2 regions of the Paenisporosarcina sp. FSL H8-0542 genome follow, and region 2 is predicted to be linked to the other one. Evidence: predicted binding sites of a transcription regulator. Region 2 holds the regulator's gene; the other holds the start of a gene.

Region 1 (6,974 bases), 280 kb from region 2:
AGAGGGCATGATGATCGAACCGACAGAAACAGAATCTAAAGAAACGCTAGATGCGTTCATCGATGCGATGATCCAAATAGCGAAGGAAGTCGAAGAGACACCTGAAATCGTGCAACAAGCTCCTCATACAACAGTTATTAAACGTCTGGATGAGACTAAAGCTGCCCGTACACCAGTATTACGTTATAAAAAAGCATAAGAATGAAGAAAGAGAGCTCATCAATCGAGCTCTCTTTTAGATTCACTTCATTTACTGTTTATAAATATAAGAACATGTCTTTCGATGACGCGTTCGGCAAGAAAACCATGGAATTCCTCAATTTAGAACCATTGATTAAACATAAAAAGACCCCCAGTTAAGAGTATCTTTTGTTTTTATAATATCAATTTTGTAGTAGTATAAATCTCTTATCAAAGGTCGTATGAAATGTGTGAAATACAGGAGTAGCAGGTTTGAACCTATCAACATCCGGATATTTTTCGTTATATTCTTCGATAAAGTTATTTATTGGCATATTATTACTCTCTAAATTTAGCTGTATTCCCGGTGCATGCTGTCCGAATCCTATAAAATCAAGGAAATGAGTGTAATTGGTTTCATTGAGACCTCAGTTATTGTAAAATTTCATACATATGTTTTTGATGAAAAAAGTCCCTCCATTTGGAAGAACTTTAATGACTTATTTTGTTCTGATTTTCCCAGTCCACTGACGGAAACCGCCTTGCAGTTGGTAAATCTGGTTATATCCTTTTTTCTTAAGGAACAATGCCGTACGTGCGCTTCTTGCGCTATTTTGGCAATATAAGTATACGGGCTTGTCCGCACGAATTTCTTTGTAACGCTGACGCATTTGTGATGAAGGAATATTACGTGCTCCAAGGATATGTCCACCTTCAAATTCTTTAGGTTCACGCACATCCACAAGTTGTGCTTTACGGTATCCTTCAATGAATTGTTCTTGTGTTAAACCTGATACAGCCTTTTTTAATCGCAAAGACGAGATTAAAAAGTAAATGATCAAACCAAATAATGCAGCAGAGCTAATGTATACAAATGTCAAAACAACTTTCCCCTTTCTATCTATGTTCTTATTATAAAAGAAAGTGTAGCCACAATACAATCGGTTTGTTAATATGAATAGCATTGTGACATTTTGAGGAGGAAAATATATGTCTAAACCGATTTGGTATTTTATTAATTCTGGCGCTTGCAGTCCGTCCTTCAATATGGCGCTGGATGAAGCTTTAATGGACTGGCATAGTGATGGGATCCTTCCACCTATTGTCCGATTCTATGGATGGGCACCTGCAACATTATCCATAGGTTATTTTCAAAATGTCAAAAAAGAAATCAACATGGAAGCTGTCAAAGAGCATAACTTAGGTTTTGTCAGACGTCCCACCGGAGGACGTGGCGTATTGCATGAACATGAATTAACATATAGCATTATCGTCAGTGAAGACTATCAAGATATGCCTGCGACCGTCACGGAAGCTTACCGTGTGCTGAGTGAAGGGTTATTGATTGGCTTTCAGAAGCTTGGATTGAACGCCTATTTCTCGGTGCCTGATACTGATAAAATGAAGAGTGATTTAAAAAATCCAAAAAGTGCCGTCTGTTTCGATGCACCGTCATGGTATGAATTAGTTGTGGAAGGTAAAAAAGTAGCAGGAAGTGCACAAACAAGACAAAAAGGTGTCATTCTTCAACATGGAGCGATTCTTTTAGACCTGGATGAAGATAAACTAGTTTCTTTATTTAACTATCCATCGGAAGCAGTAAAAGAGCGAGTTCGTAGAGGCCTTCCGCAAAAAGCTGTGGCAATAAATCGTTTGCGGGAAACTCCAGTTACGATCGAAGAATGTGAAGAAGCATTTAAAGATGGTTTTGCTGAAGGTCTTAATGTCAATTTTCAACCATATGTGCTAACAATCGAGCAATTGGATTATGTGAAAAAGCTTGAAACTCGACGTTATGCAAATGACGAATGGACATACCGTAAATAATAGGTAAAAAGAATTAATTTGACCAAAAAATAAGTAGTATTTTCCTATAGACGTTGTGTGTGTATGTTCGAACATACATCCGCTTTATTTGATTTAGATGTCAATATATAGTACCCTAAACACAACGCGTAACACTATATGTAGTGTTTTTTCTGTTAATTAAGGAGGAGTAGTAAATGGTACTAGTTTCCAAGCAACAAATAGGGGAGTTAAACATTGAAATGTTGAATAATGACATCATTTCATTCCCTCAAGTTCATCCCATCACGAATGACATGACATTAACTCACAAAGGTGTATCTAGGTTAGTCATGATTGACCGCTATTCTTTTAAAGATACTGAAAAGAAAACACTAAAAGCAGGCGACTTTGTCGTATTGACGGTTAAGGAAGACCCGAAATTCCCTGCCCGCGGTTTGGGTTATGTTGTTTCCATCGATCATTCGACAAATAAAGTACGTGTTTTAATTGAAGAAGATTATAGAAGTGCAATTGATGATCCAATTGAGCAGGAGTCGGGTATTGTAACTCGTTCCATTAATGTCATCGAAAAACCTTTGGAAGTTTTCTATGAGCAAATTGCTAAACGCAATGCGACCGGACTTGCTTCTGTTGAAACTTCTGAAGAGAAGAAAAAAGAATGGTTTGAAAAGTTTTATCAGCAATTGGTCCAATTGAAATTTATTCCCGCAGGACGTGTGCTTTATGGAGCGGGTGCAGGAACAGACGTTACATACTTCAATTGTTACGTTATGCCCTTTGTGCCGGATTCCCGTGAAGGTATTTCCGATCACCGTAAACAAGTAATGGAAATTATGAGTCGAGGTGGGGGAGTTGGAACAAACGGATCAACTTTGCGTCCACGCAATACACTCGCTAAAGGTGTAAACGGAAAGTCATCTGGTTCTGTTTCATGGTTGGACGATATCGCAAAACTAACACATTTGGTTGAGCAAGGCGGCAGTCGCAGAGGCGCTCAAATGATTATGTTGGCAGATTGGCATCCTGACATTGCGGAATTCATCATTTCCAAAATGCAAAATCCTAGAATTCTACGTTTCCTGATTGAAAATACAAATGATGAAACTATCAAGCAATTAGCGAAAGACAAGCTTAAATTTAAAGCTCTGACACATCAAGAAGAAGCAATGTACCAAGGGATAGTAAATTACAAGACAATTCCTGGCCAGGGTGGATTCAGTGATGCAATTTTCCGTGATGCAGAAACGAAACTCCACGATGGAGGCACATATAGTGTTAACAATTCCGAATTCTTAACAGGAGCCAATATATCTGTGACATTGACCGACGATTTCATGAAAGCTGTGGAAGAAGACGGCGATCACGAGTTACGCTTCCCCGCTGTTGAAAGTTATTCAGCTGAGGAAATGGTAACGTACAATGAGAAATGGCACGAAGTCGGGGATGTACGTGAATGGGAAAAACAAGGACATGCCATCCGAACTTACCGTACGATGAAAGCGAAAGATTTGTGGAATCTCATTAACGTTTGTGCAACGTATTCTGCGGAGCCTGGCATTTTCTTTATCGACAATGCAAACGAAATGACCAATGCAAAAGCGTATGGACAACAAGTGGTTGCTACCAACCCGTGTGGAGAACAACCGTTGGCACCAAATTCTGTATGTAACTTGGCAGCTGTGAATTTAGCTCAGTTTGCGAATAAAGATACAAAAACTGTCGATTTTGATAGCTTGAGAGAAACAGTACGTGTTGGAGTTCGCATGCAGGACAATGTTATTGATGCAACACCTTACTTCCTTGAAGACAATAAAAAACAAGCTTTGGGTGAACGTCGTGTTGGTCTAGGAGTAATGGGGCTTGCAGACTTACTAATTTATTGTGAAAAAGAGTACGGTTCAGAGGAAGGTAACGTTCTTGTCGACCAAATCTTCGAAACGATAGCAGTAACAGCATATGAAACATCTGCAGAACTTGCTGCAGAACGTGGAAGTTTCCCGTTCTTGCAAGGGGAAACAAATGAAGAAACTAACCGTCTGAGAGACGCTTTCATCAATACTGGATTTATGAAAAAAATGCCTGAGCATGTTCGTCAGTCAATCAAAGAAACAGGCATTCGCAACTCTCACTTGTTGACCGTTGCACCAACTGGATCAACTGGAACATTAGTGGGAGTGTCGACAGGTCTGGAACCTTATTTCTCTTTCACGTACTATCGTAGTGGCCGTTTAGGGAAATTCATCGAAGTAAAAGCGGACATTGTTCAGGAATACTTGAACGCAAACCCTGAAGCAGATGAACAAAGCTTGCCAGAATGGTTTGTTGCTTCAATGGAATTGGCACCTGAAGCGCATGCGGATGTTCAGTGCATAATTCAACGTTGGATTGACAGCTCGATTTCGAAAACTGTTAATGCACCACGCGGTTATACAGTTGAACAAGTACAAGGCGTTTATGAAAGACTTTATCGTGGTGGTGCTAAAGGCGGGACAGTTTATGTGGATGGCAGCCGTGATGCACAAGTCCTGACACTTAAAGCGGAAGAAAATGTGATGGATGAACATCATTATGAAGAAACCATCATTGGGAAACGTCCAGTTGTCCTGATCGATACAATCCAAGATCTTCGTTCAACGAATGTCACAATCGGCTCAGAAGTAGGAAACACTTGTCCTGTTTGCCGTCAGGGGACCGTAAAAGAAATGGGTGGCTGTAATACGTGTACAAATTGCGGTGCTCAATTGAAATGTGGACTTTAAGTTTAACAGTTAAAAACGCTGTTTTGAGAATGCCACTAGCAAGTAGATTTATTAGATGAAGAAAACGCACGCTGTATCCTTGGGATACAACGTGCGTTTTTTCGTTTTAGATTAATCTGTTTAACAATGAAAGAGCCGTATCAACGCTTGCAACAGTAATTATCGCTTTAATTGTACTAATTTTTAAAAAAACACTATATCTATGAATAGAGAGAGTGAGGTTAGTCAAAATTGAATAAATAGAAAGGATTGTGATTTGAATGAAAGGTACTCACTTCTTAACGATTTCAGTAGCACATGCTGTGGTTTTCACTATAATATTAAAGTTTTTATATGTTTTTGATTATATTCCATGGAGCCCAATAAAATGGACTAAGAGATGGCAAGTATTTTCCGACGCTCACCCATCAGTCAAATGGTTTCTTACTTTTCTGGTCGTCTTCTTGGTCATCAATCTTGCGATGGCTCTGTTCATGATTGTCAGCAAAATGCCGGCGATTGCCACGTCAATTGTTGTTGGATTTGCCATCTGGATTCTGCTGGAATGGAGTATTTATCAAGATTTTTCCCATATAAGTTGGAAGTCGGTACCGATTATTTCAGTTATTTTAATAATTTGCAGAGCCCTTGCCGAGACGATTCATTACTATGACCAAGAGGTTTATGATGACAAGAGAAAGTAGTTGCTGCAACTATTTGTTATGATAAAATGAAGGGGGCACGATGGAACTGGAGGAAAAAAGATGAAAATTCTTTGTTTAAATGGGCCAAACCTAAATCGTTTAGGAAAACGTGAACCTGCTATTTATGGACATGAAACGTTGGAAGATGTAGAGCAAAAGCTTATAACTCACGGAAAACAATCGGATATTCATGTTCAATGTAAGCAATCGAATCACGAAGGTGAACTAATTGATTGGCTGCACAATGCAGAAGATGATGGAATTAACGGCATTATTTTCAACCCTGGAGCTTATACTCATACAAGTTATGCGATACGTGATGCCATCGCTTCCATTACCGTTCCGGTAATAGAGGTTCATATTTCTAATATCCATAGCAGAGAAAGTTTTCGTCACAAATCTGTCTTGGCTCCTGAATGTGTTGGTCAAATATGTGGTCTCGGAACTTTCGGTTATACTTTAGCACTAGAAACATTTTTACATAGAAGAAAAGGGGAATCTTAAATGGAGAAATTGTCTAAATTACGTGAAGCTTTAGGGGAACACCAGATTGACGCCTTGTTAATTACAAGTGGCTACAATCGCCGGTACATAACTGATTTTACGGGGACTGCTGGTATTGCCATCGTTTCCAAAGATCAAGCTGTTTTTATTACGGATTTCCGTTACACGGAACAAGCGGCAAAACAGATTAAAAACTTTGAAATTGTCCAACATACGAAAACGATGCTGGAAGAAGTAAGTGTTCAATTAGAAAAAATGAATGTGAGAAAAGTAGGTTTTGAGAAAGACGACATGAGCTATGCCATGTATGAGAGTTACAAAAAGGCAGTTAATACTGAACTTGTACCTGTATCAGGTCTTATTGAGAAAATCCGCTTGATTAAGACGCCACAAGAGATTACTATTATTAAGGCTGCCGCGGATATCGCTGAAGCGGCTTTTGAACATATCCTTACATTTATCGCACCTGGAAAAACGGAATTGGAAGTTTCTAATGAACTTGAATTCTTTATGCGCAAACAAGGAGCATCATCATCTTCATTCGATATTATTGTGGCATCTGGGCTTCGTTCTGCACTTCCACATGGTGTCGCGACGGATAAAGTCATCGAAAAAGGTGATTTTGTTACATTGGACTTCGGTGCGTTGTATAATGGATATGTATCAGACGTAACGAGAACTGTTGCTATCGGTGAACCGAGTGAGCAATTAAAAGAAATTTATCAAATTGTACTAGACTCACAACTGTTGTCTTTGGAAAAAATCAAACCAGGTATGACTGGAATTGAGGCGGATGCAATCGCTCGCGATTATATAAAATCCAAAGGTTATGGTGAAGCGTTCGGTCATTCTTTAGGACATGGTATCGGATTAGAAGTACACGAAGGGCCTGGATTATCTTTCCGTTCGGAAACTGTTCTGGAAGAAGGTATGGTAATCACTATTGAGCCGGGCATTTATTTACCTGGTGTCGGTGGGGTTCGTATTGAAGATGATGCGATTGTTACAGCTACAGGGCTTGAAAAATTAACACATTCTA
Region 2 (6,974 bases):
GATTTTATTTGCGGCTGACTACTCTCAAATTGAGTTACGCGTTTTAGCACATATGTCTGATGACGAAGAGCTGATTGAAGCTTTCCAAAATGACCTGGACATTCATACTAAAACCGCAATGGATGTTTTCCATGTTGAAGCAGATGCCGTGACGTCAGATATGCGTCGCGCAGCTAAAGCAGTAAACTTCGGTATTGTTTACGGAATAAGTGACTACGGACTTTCTCAAAGCTTATCGATTTCCCGTAAAGAAGCGGCTGAGTTTATCGAGCGTTACCTGGAAAGCTTCCCAGGTGTGAAAACTTACATGGATGAAATTGTACTAGAAGCGAAGCAAAAGGGATTTGTCACGACCATTTTAAATAGAAGAAGGTACTTACCGGATATTATTAGCTCAAACTTTAACTTACGCGGCTTTGCTGAGCGCACGGCGATGAATACGCCGATCCAGGGAAGTGCTGCGGATATAATCAAAAAAGCAATGATAGATATGGCTGATCGTTTACAGAAAGAAAACTTGCAAGCGAAAATGCTTCTTCAAGTGCACGATGAATTGATTTTTGAAGCTCCTCAAGAAGAAATTGCGATTTTAGAAAAAATCGTACCTGAAGTAATGGAACACGCTATTGAATTAAAAGTGCCACTTAAAGTAGATTATGCATATGGTCCGACTTGGTACGATACGAAGTAAGGGGGCAAAATCATCATGCCTGAATTACCTGAAGTAGAGGGAGTCGTTAACTCCCTCAAACCGGTAGCTACCGGGAAGACCATTGAATCTGTTAAACTATCCGCCGTTCTAGAGGTTTCAAGACAGGCGGGAAAACAAGCCATTGTTAAAGGCTCAGAGCTTAAACACTTCAAGCAAGCACTCGAAAATGCTCAAATCACTCAGATCGTAAGAAGGTCTAAATATATTTATTTTCACTTACTAAAAGATCAACAAGATTTACTATTAGTAAATCATTTGGGAATGACCGGTGCATGGTTTTATGTCCAGGAAACTGCAGACATCACAGAAGATAAGTTCAGAAAACATATTCATGTCGTATTAACATTAGATGACGGCATGCTTTTGGTATATGCAGACATTCGGAGATTCGGCGAAATGCGTTTACTGGATTCAGAAGATCAATTTCCTCCATTATTGTTAATGGCACCCGAACCATTTGCGGAGTCCGCATTAAATCATTTTATTGATATGTCCTCGCTCTCTAAGTATCAAAATAAGTCCATAAAAGAAACAATCATGGATGGACAAGTTATTTCTGGATGTGGCAACATCTATGCCACTGAAGCTTTATTTCGAATGCAAATACATCCGGGCAGAAAAGTGAAGCGTATTAGTCAAAAAAGACTTATTCTCCTTTTTCAAACGATTGTCGATGTGTTGAACGAAAGCATATCTGCAGGAGGAAGCTCCATTTCAGATTATCGGAATATTAATGGGGAAGCAGGGGCCATGCAAAATCGCTTGTCCATGTATGGCAAGAAACAATGCCCTAATTGCTTGATTCCTACAAAACAAGTTGTACTTGGAGGACGAAACTCTTGGTATTGTCCTTCGTGTCAACGATAGAAGGATGGACAATAGATGATTATTGGATTAACAGGAAGTATTGCGAGTGGAAAAAGTACAATTTCAGCAATGTTAAAAGAAAAAGGCTATCCCATTATTGATGCGGATCTTGTAGCTCGAGTGGTCGTAGAACCTGGTACCGTAACATTGTCAGACATTGAATGCATATTTGGCAAAGGGGTAATGAATGAGGATGGCACATTAAACCGAGAAGCACTGGGGCAGCTCATTTTTCATGATCCAGCAAAAAGGAAACAGCTCAACGATTTGATGCATCCAGCCATTCGTGCAGAAATGCTGCGACAGAGAGATGAACTTTTTGAGAGTGGGGAAGAAACGTTGATTATGGATATCCCGCTTCTTTTTGAAAGTCGACTCCAACATTTTGTTGATAAAATACTGGTTGTCTCCGTAAAGGAAGAGATACAGCTACAGAGATTGATGCAGCGTAATTCGTTGTCTGAGGAAGAAGCTAAGGCAAGAATTCAGTCCCAATTACCACTTTCCGAAAAAGAAAACGGTGCGGATGCGGTCATATATAATAATGGGTCAATCGAACAATCAAAAGTTCAATTAGAGCGTATACTAGCTGAGTGGGACGTATAATGTCCCACTTTCTGAAAAATAGAACATTTCTACATTGCTAACAAAGTGTTTAACTTAGTTTAAAATGTGTTATACTAATTTCAGGTAAAAGATTAACAGTATAACATACTTGTAGGAGGATTTTTTATGTCAGCTTCTATCGCTATTAATGGATTTGGCCGTATTGGTCGTATGGTATTTCGCCAGGCAATTCTTCAAGATGATTTAAACGTGGTGGCAATTAATGCAAGTTATCCTGCTGAAACGTTAGCACATTTGATTAAGTATGACACAAATCATGGAACGTTTTCTGGTGACATTGTCATAGAAGAAAGCGCTTTAATTGTAAATGGTAAGCGAGTTCAACTTGTAAGTGACCGTGACCCATTGAAGTTACCATGGAAAGAAATGAACATTGATATCGTTATCGAGGCAACTGGAAAATTTAATGACCGCGAAAAAGCGGCATTGCATTTACAAGCTGGAGCTAAGAAAGTAATTTTGACTGCTCCTGGTAAAAATGAAGACGTAACAATCGTTATGGGTGTAAATGATAATCAATTGAATATTGAAAAACATGACATCATTTCAAATGCCAGCTGTACAACAAACTGTCTTGCGCCAGTTGCGAAAGTATTGAATGACACGTTTGGCATCGAAAACGGTCTTATGACGACTATCCATGCGTATACAAATGATCAAAAGAACTTAGATAATCCACATAAAGATTTACGTCGTGCCCGTGCATGTGCACAGTCTATCATCCCGACATCTACAGGAGCAGCGAAAGCATTGTCATTGGTTTTACCTGAATTGAAAGGTAAACTTCATGGTTTGTCTCTTCGCGTACCAACTCCAAATGTGTCATTAGTGGATCTTGTTGTAGATTTACAAACTGATGTGACGGCAGAAGAAGTAAATGCAGCATTTATTGAAGCTTCAAAAGGTTCAATGAAAGGGGTTCTTGGATTTACTAAAGAACCACTTGTGTCGATTGACTTCAATTCAAACCCACATTCAGCGATCATTGACGGTTTAACGACAATGGTAATGGGAACACGTAAGGTAAAAGTTCTGGCTTGGTATGATAATGAATGGGGCTACTCAGCACGTGTAGTAGATTTGACGAAAAAAGTAGGCGCAGCACTAAAAGATACAGTAATTGCCTAATAAAATATTCCTCCCTACATGCTTTCAAAAGTAGGGAGGAATTATTTTTTTCTCGAACACTTGCATTGTGTGAGATTACAACATATAATGTGAATCGTGTACTTTTATTGTACCAACTGACTGCTTAAAGGGTTAGGACCTCTCTGGACTAACTTTCCCCCGTGGTAGTCGACTTTGATGATTCAACAAACTATAAAAAACTTATCAAAGGGGGAAACGAACCATGGAAACAATGGGGCGTCATGTTATCGCAGAACTATGGGAGTGCGAATTTGACAAATTGAACGATGAAACATACATCGAGCGGACGTTTGTAGAGGCAGCACTTAAATCAGGAGCAGAAGTACGTGAAGTAGCATTCCACAAATTTGCACCACAAGGTGTAAGTGGAGTCGTGATCATTTCTGAATCACACTTAACTATCCACAGCTTCCCAGAACACGGTTACGCAAGTATTGATGTATATACATGCGGCGATTTAGATCCAACAATTGCTGCTAAATATATTGCTGATGCACTTGGATCTCAGACTCGTGAAATGACAGAAATTCCACGTGGAATGGGTCCTGTTATTGCGGGTAAAGCGCGCGTAACAGCACATGCATAACAACTAAACTGAGTAGGCAGAGGGAGAAATTCCTCTGCTTTTTCGATTTTAATGGACTTTTTTTGATATAATAGGAACACTAAACGAATGACGAAATTCAGGAGATAAAACTATGAGATGTCCAGCTTGCCAATTTAATGGAACGCGGGTCGTGGATTCACGACCGGTAGACGATAATAAAGCGATCCGCAGAAGAAGAGAATGTGAAGACTGTGGTTTTCGTTTTACTACTTTCGAAAAAGTAGAAGAAATGCCGTTGATAGTAGTGAAAAAAGGTGGGTCACGCGAAGAATTCAGCCACGAAAAAGTATTGAGAGGCCTGATTCGCGCATGTGAAAAACGCCCTGTGACGCTTGAATCTCTTGAAAATGTCGTATTCTCAATTGAGAAAGATTTACGTCGAATCGGCAATTCCGAAGTGAAGTCAGAGGATGTTGGCGAAATGGTCATGGATCGTCTGGCAACCATCGATGAAGTAGCATACGTGCGCTTTGCGTCCGTATATCGACAATTTAAAGACATTAATGTGTTTATAGATGAATTAAAAGACTTGTTGAAGAAAAGTCCAGAAGACAAAAAATAAGGGACAGGAGGACGATGTTGCGTGCAACTATTATTTAAAGAACTTCAGCCGGTAGATAGCTTCATCATCCAAATGCCCAATATACTGACGGACAAGGATCGCCAGCTAGTGACGATGTTGTATAAACCTATCATTGGTTCAGATGCGATGAGTTTGTATTGTACATTATGGGCAGAATCAGAGTGCGAAACAACTGAACAATTGACACACTATTATTTAATGGATGTGTTGAATATGTCGTTAAAGAAAATATTTGATGCCCGTGTGTCACTCGAAGCCATTGGACTGATGAAAACGTGGAAAAAAGATGCTGACGATAAACGTCTGTTCATTTATGAGGTAGTAGCACCCCTGGATGCAGCTTCGTTCTTCAGTGAACCGATTTTGGCCACATCTTTATATAGCGTCATACACGAAAAAGCGTATATACGTATAAGAGAGCGCTTCGTTAAAAAGCAACCAAACTTAAACGGGTATGAGAATGTATCGCGTGACCTGCAGGACGTTTTTAAAAGCAACCATGATTACAATAAACTGGGGCATATATTTGAACCAGGGCAAATAGAGCAAACTTCCGAACGGCCGAAGAAGATTCCATTCTATTCGATGGATTTTGATTTTGATTTATTGAAATCAGGGTTATCTGAAGTCATGATTCCTTCCAGTGTATTAACTTTATCTGTAAAGGAACTGATTGCAAAAGTAGCTTTTCTATACTCGTTAAATGCAATCGATATGCAAAAAGTGTTGATGATGGCTATTGATGATCAAAATCGCATTACGGAAGAACGTTTGAAAAAAACAGCAGCTGATTATTACAAGCTCTCTATTTCTTCTAAACCTCCAAGGTTGATGCCTAAGGCTGGTGTGCAGCGTGAAGTGGTTTCTCAGGAAGTGAAACTTTCCAAAGATCAATCACTTATTAAATATCTCGAAGAAACGCCACCACTGGAAGTGTTAAGAGATTTATCGAACGGTAAGGAGCCTTTGCCTGTAGAAGTTGATTTAGCCAATGAACTTATATTTAAATATGGTTTTCCACCCGCAGTCGTCAATGTCTTATTACAATTCGTTCTAATCCGAGCGAAAATGAAACTGAACAAAAATTATGTGCACAAAATTGCAGCGCACTGGCAACGTGAAAACATTTCGACATGCGAACAGGCAATTGAAATTTCACGAAAAGAACATGACCAGTATATGGATTGGCAAAATTCATCAAAGACAACTTCATATAAGCGAAAAAATGTGCGCGATGAAAAAGTGCCGGAATGGTTCTATAAAGCGAAAGAAAATCGTTCAACGAAAAAAACGGTTGAAAATGAAGTGACAGAAGATTGGGAAGCAAAAAAACAGCAATTGCTTGAAAAACTCGGTGTAACAGAGGGGCAGGCGAAAACGAATGGAACCAATTAGTGAAACGTTAAAACGCGTCGTGAATGCACCTGAATTTTCGAAGCGTTATGAAAAAATGAAAAATGAAATTCTTGAAGATCGTGGAGTTCAAGCGTTTTTATCGGAGAATGCAGAGCTTGTCAACAAAGATATGGTTGATCGTGGACTCGGGAAACTATATGAATATACTTCTCAAAATCATGACTGTGAAACCTGTGAAAATGTGGCCAGCTGCCAGAATGTCATGAAAGGCTACGTGCCGAAATTGACAATAGTCCGCGGATCTATAGACCTTGATTATGCAAGATGCAGACAAAAAACGATTGAAGATGAACGTCGTCAAGTGTCTGCAATGATTTCGAGCATGCATATGCCAAAGGATGTGTTGCAGGCAACACTTGCGACCGTTACATACGATCATAATACCCGTGTGAATCTTGGTACGGCAGCAAATGCATTTATGGAAGAAGTCAAAACGACAGGGAATTTACCTTCAAAAGGCTTTTATATCTTTGGCGAATTTGGCGTTGGTAAATCCTATGTATTAGGCGCCATGGCAAATGAACTTGCTGAACAGAAAATAAAAACAGTTCTTGTATACGTGCCGGAATTTTTACGTGAAATGAAACACGCCATACAGGATCAGTCGCTACAGGAAAAAGTGGACTATGTAAAGAAAGCACCTGTACTTATGCTCGACGATTTAGGAGCTGAAACATTATCCAGCTGGACGAGAGACGAAATCCTTGGGACTGTGTTGCATTATCGTATGGCAGAGAACTTACCAACTTTCATTACATCGAACTTTGACTATGACGCACTCGAAGAGCATTTAGCGTACTCTGGAAAAGGCGAACGGGAACTAGTGAAAGCAGCGCGAATCATGGAACGTATACGTTCGATAACAATTCCGATGCGACTGAGCGGGAAAAATAGACGAGATGGATAAAGAAAAGTGTGACTACCTGGACTGTTTCAGTCTGGTAGTTTTTTTATGGGGAAATGTAAATGACAGAAGACTTGCATCTTAAACCAGACATAAAATCCAACTGAAA

What was found. Region 2 encodes NrdR, which represses ribonucleotide reductase genes. Its sites were predicted from a motif close to AACACNATATATNGTGTT; they were not measured.
Region 1: MHH33_RS08125 (vitamin B12-dependent ribonucleotide reductase) is a predicted target of NrdR. The motif match lies at 2,138-2,155, and genes of this name have one in related genera.

Annotation. Positions count from the first base shown of each region.
Region 1 covers NZ_CP152050.1:1,524,496-1,531,469, forward strand. The annotation lists gene gcvPB (aminomethyl-transferring glycine dehydrogenase subunit GcvPB) at 1-199, shown strand, start outside; gene MHH33_RS08115 (rhodanese-like domain-containing protein) at 681-1,061, opposite strand; gene MHH33_RS08120 (biotin/lipoate A/B protein ligase family protein) at 1,171-2,007, shown strand; gene MHH33_RS08125 (vitamin B12-dependent ribonucleotide reductase) at 2,184-4,748, shown strand; gene MHH33_RS08130 (hypothetical protein) at 5,009-5,431, shown strand; gene aroQ (type II 3-dehydroquinate dehydratase) at 5,492-5,935, shown strand; gene MHH33_RS08140 (aminopeptidase P family protein) at 5,936-6,974, shown strand, end outside.
Region 2 covers NZ_CP152050.1:1,242,745-1,249,718, forward strand. The annotation lists gene polA (DNA polymerase I) at 1-691, shown strand, start outside; gene mutM (bifunctional DNA-formamidopyrimidine glycosylase/DNA-(apurinic or apyrimidinic site) lyase) at 707-1,579, shown strand; gene coaE (dephospho-CoA kinase) at 1,595-2,185, shown strand; gene MHH33_RS06670 (glyceraldehyde-3-phosphate dehydrogenase) at 2,312-3,334, shown strand; gene speD (adenosylmethionine decarboxylase) at 3,558-3,941, shown strand; gene nrdR (transcriptional regulator NrdR) at 4,054-4,524, shown strand; gene MHH33_RS06685 (DnaD domain protein) at 4,546-5,940, shown strand; gene dnaI (primosomal protein DnaI) at 5,927-6,868, shown strand.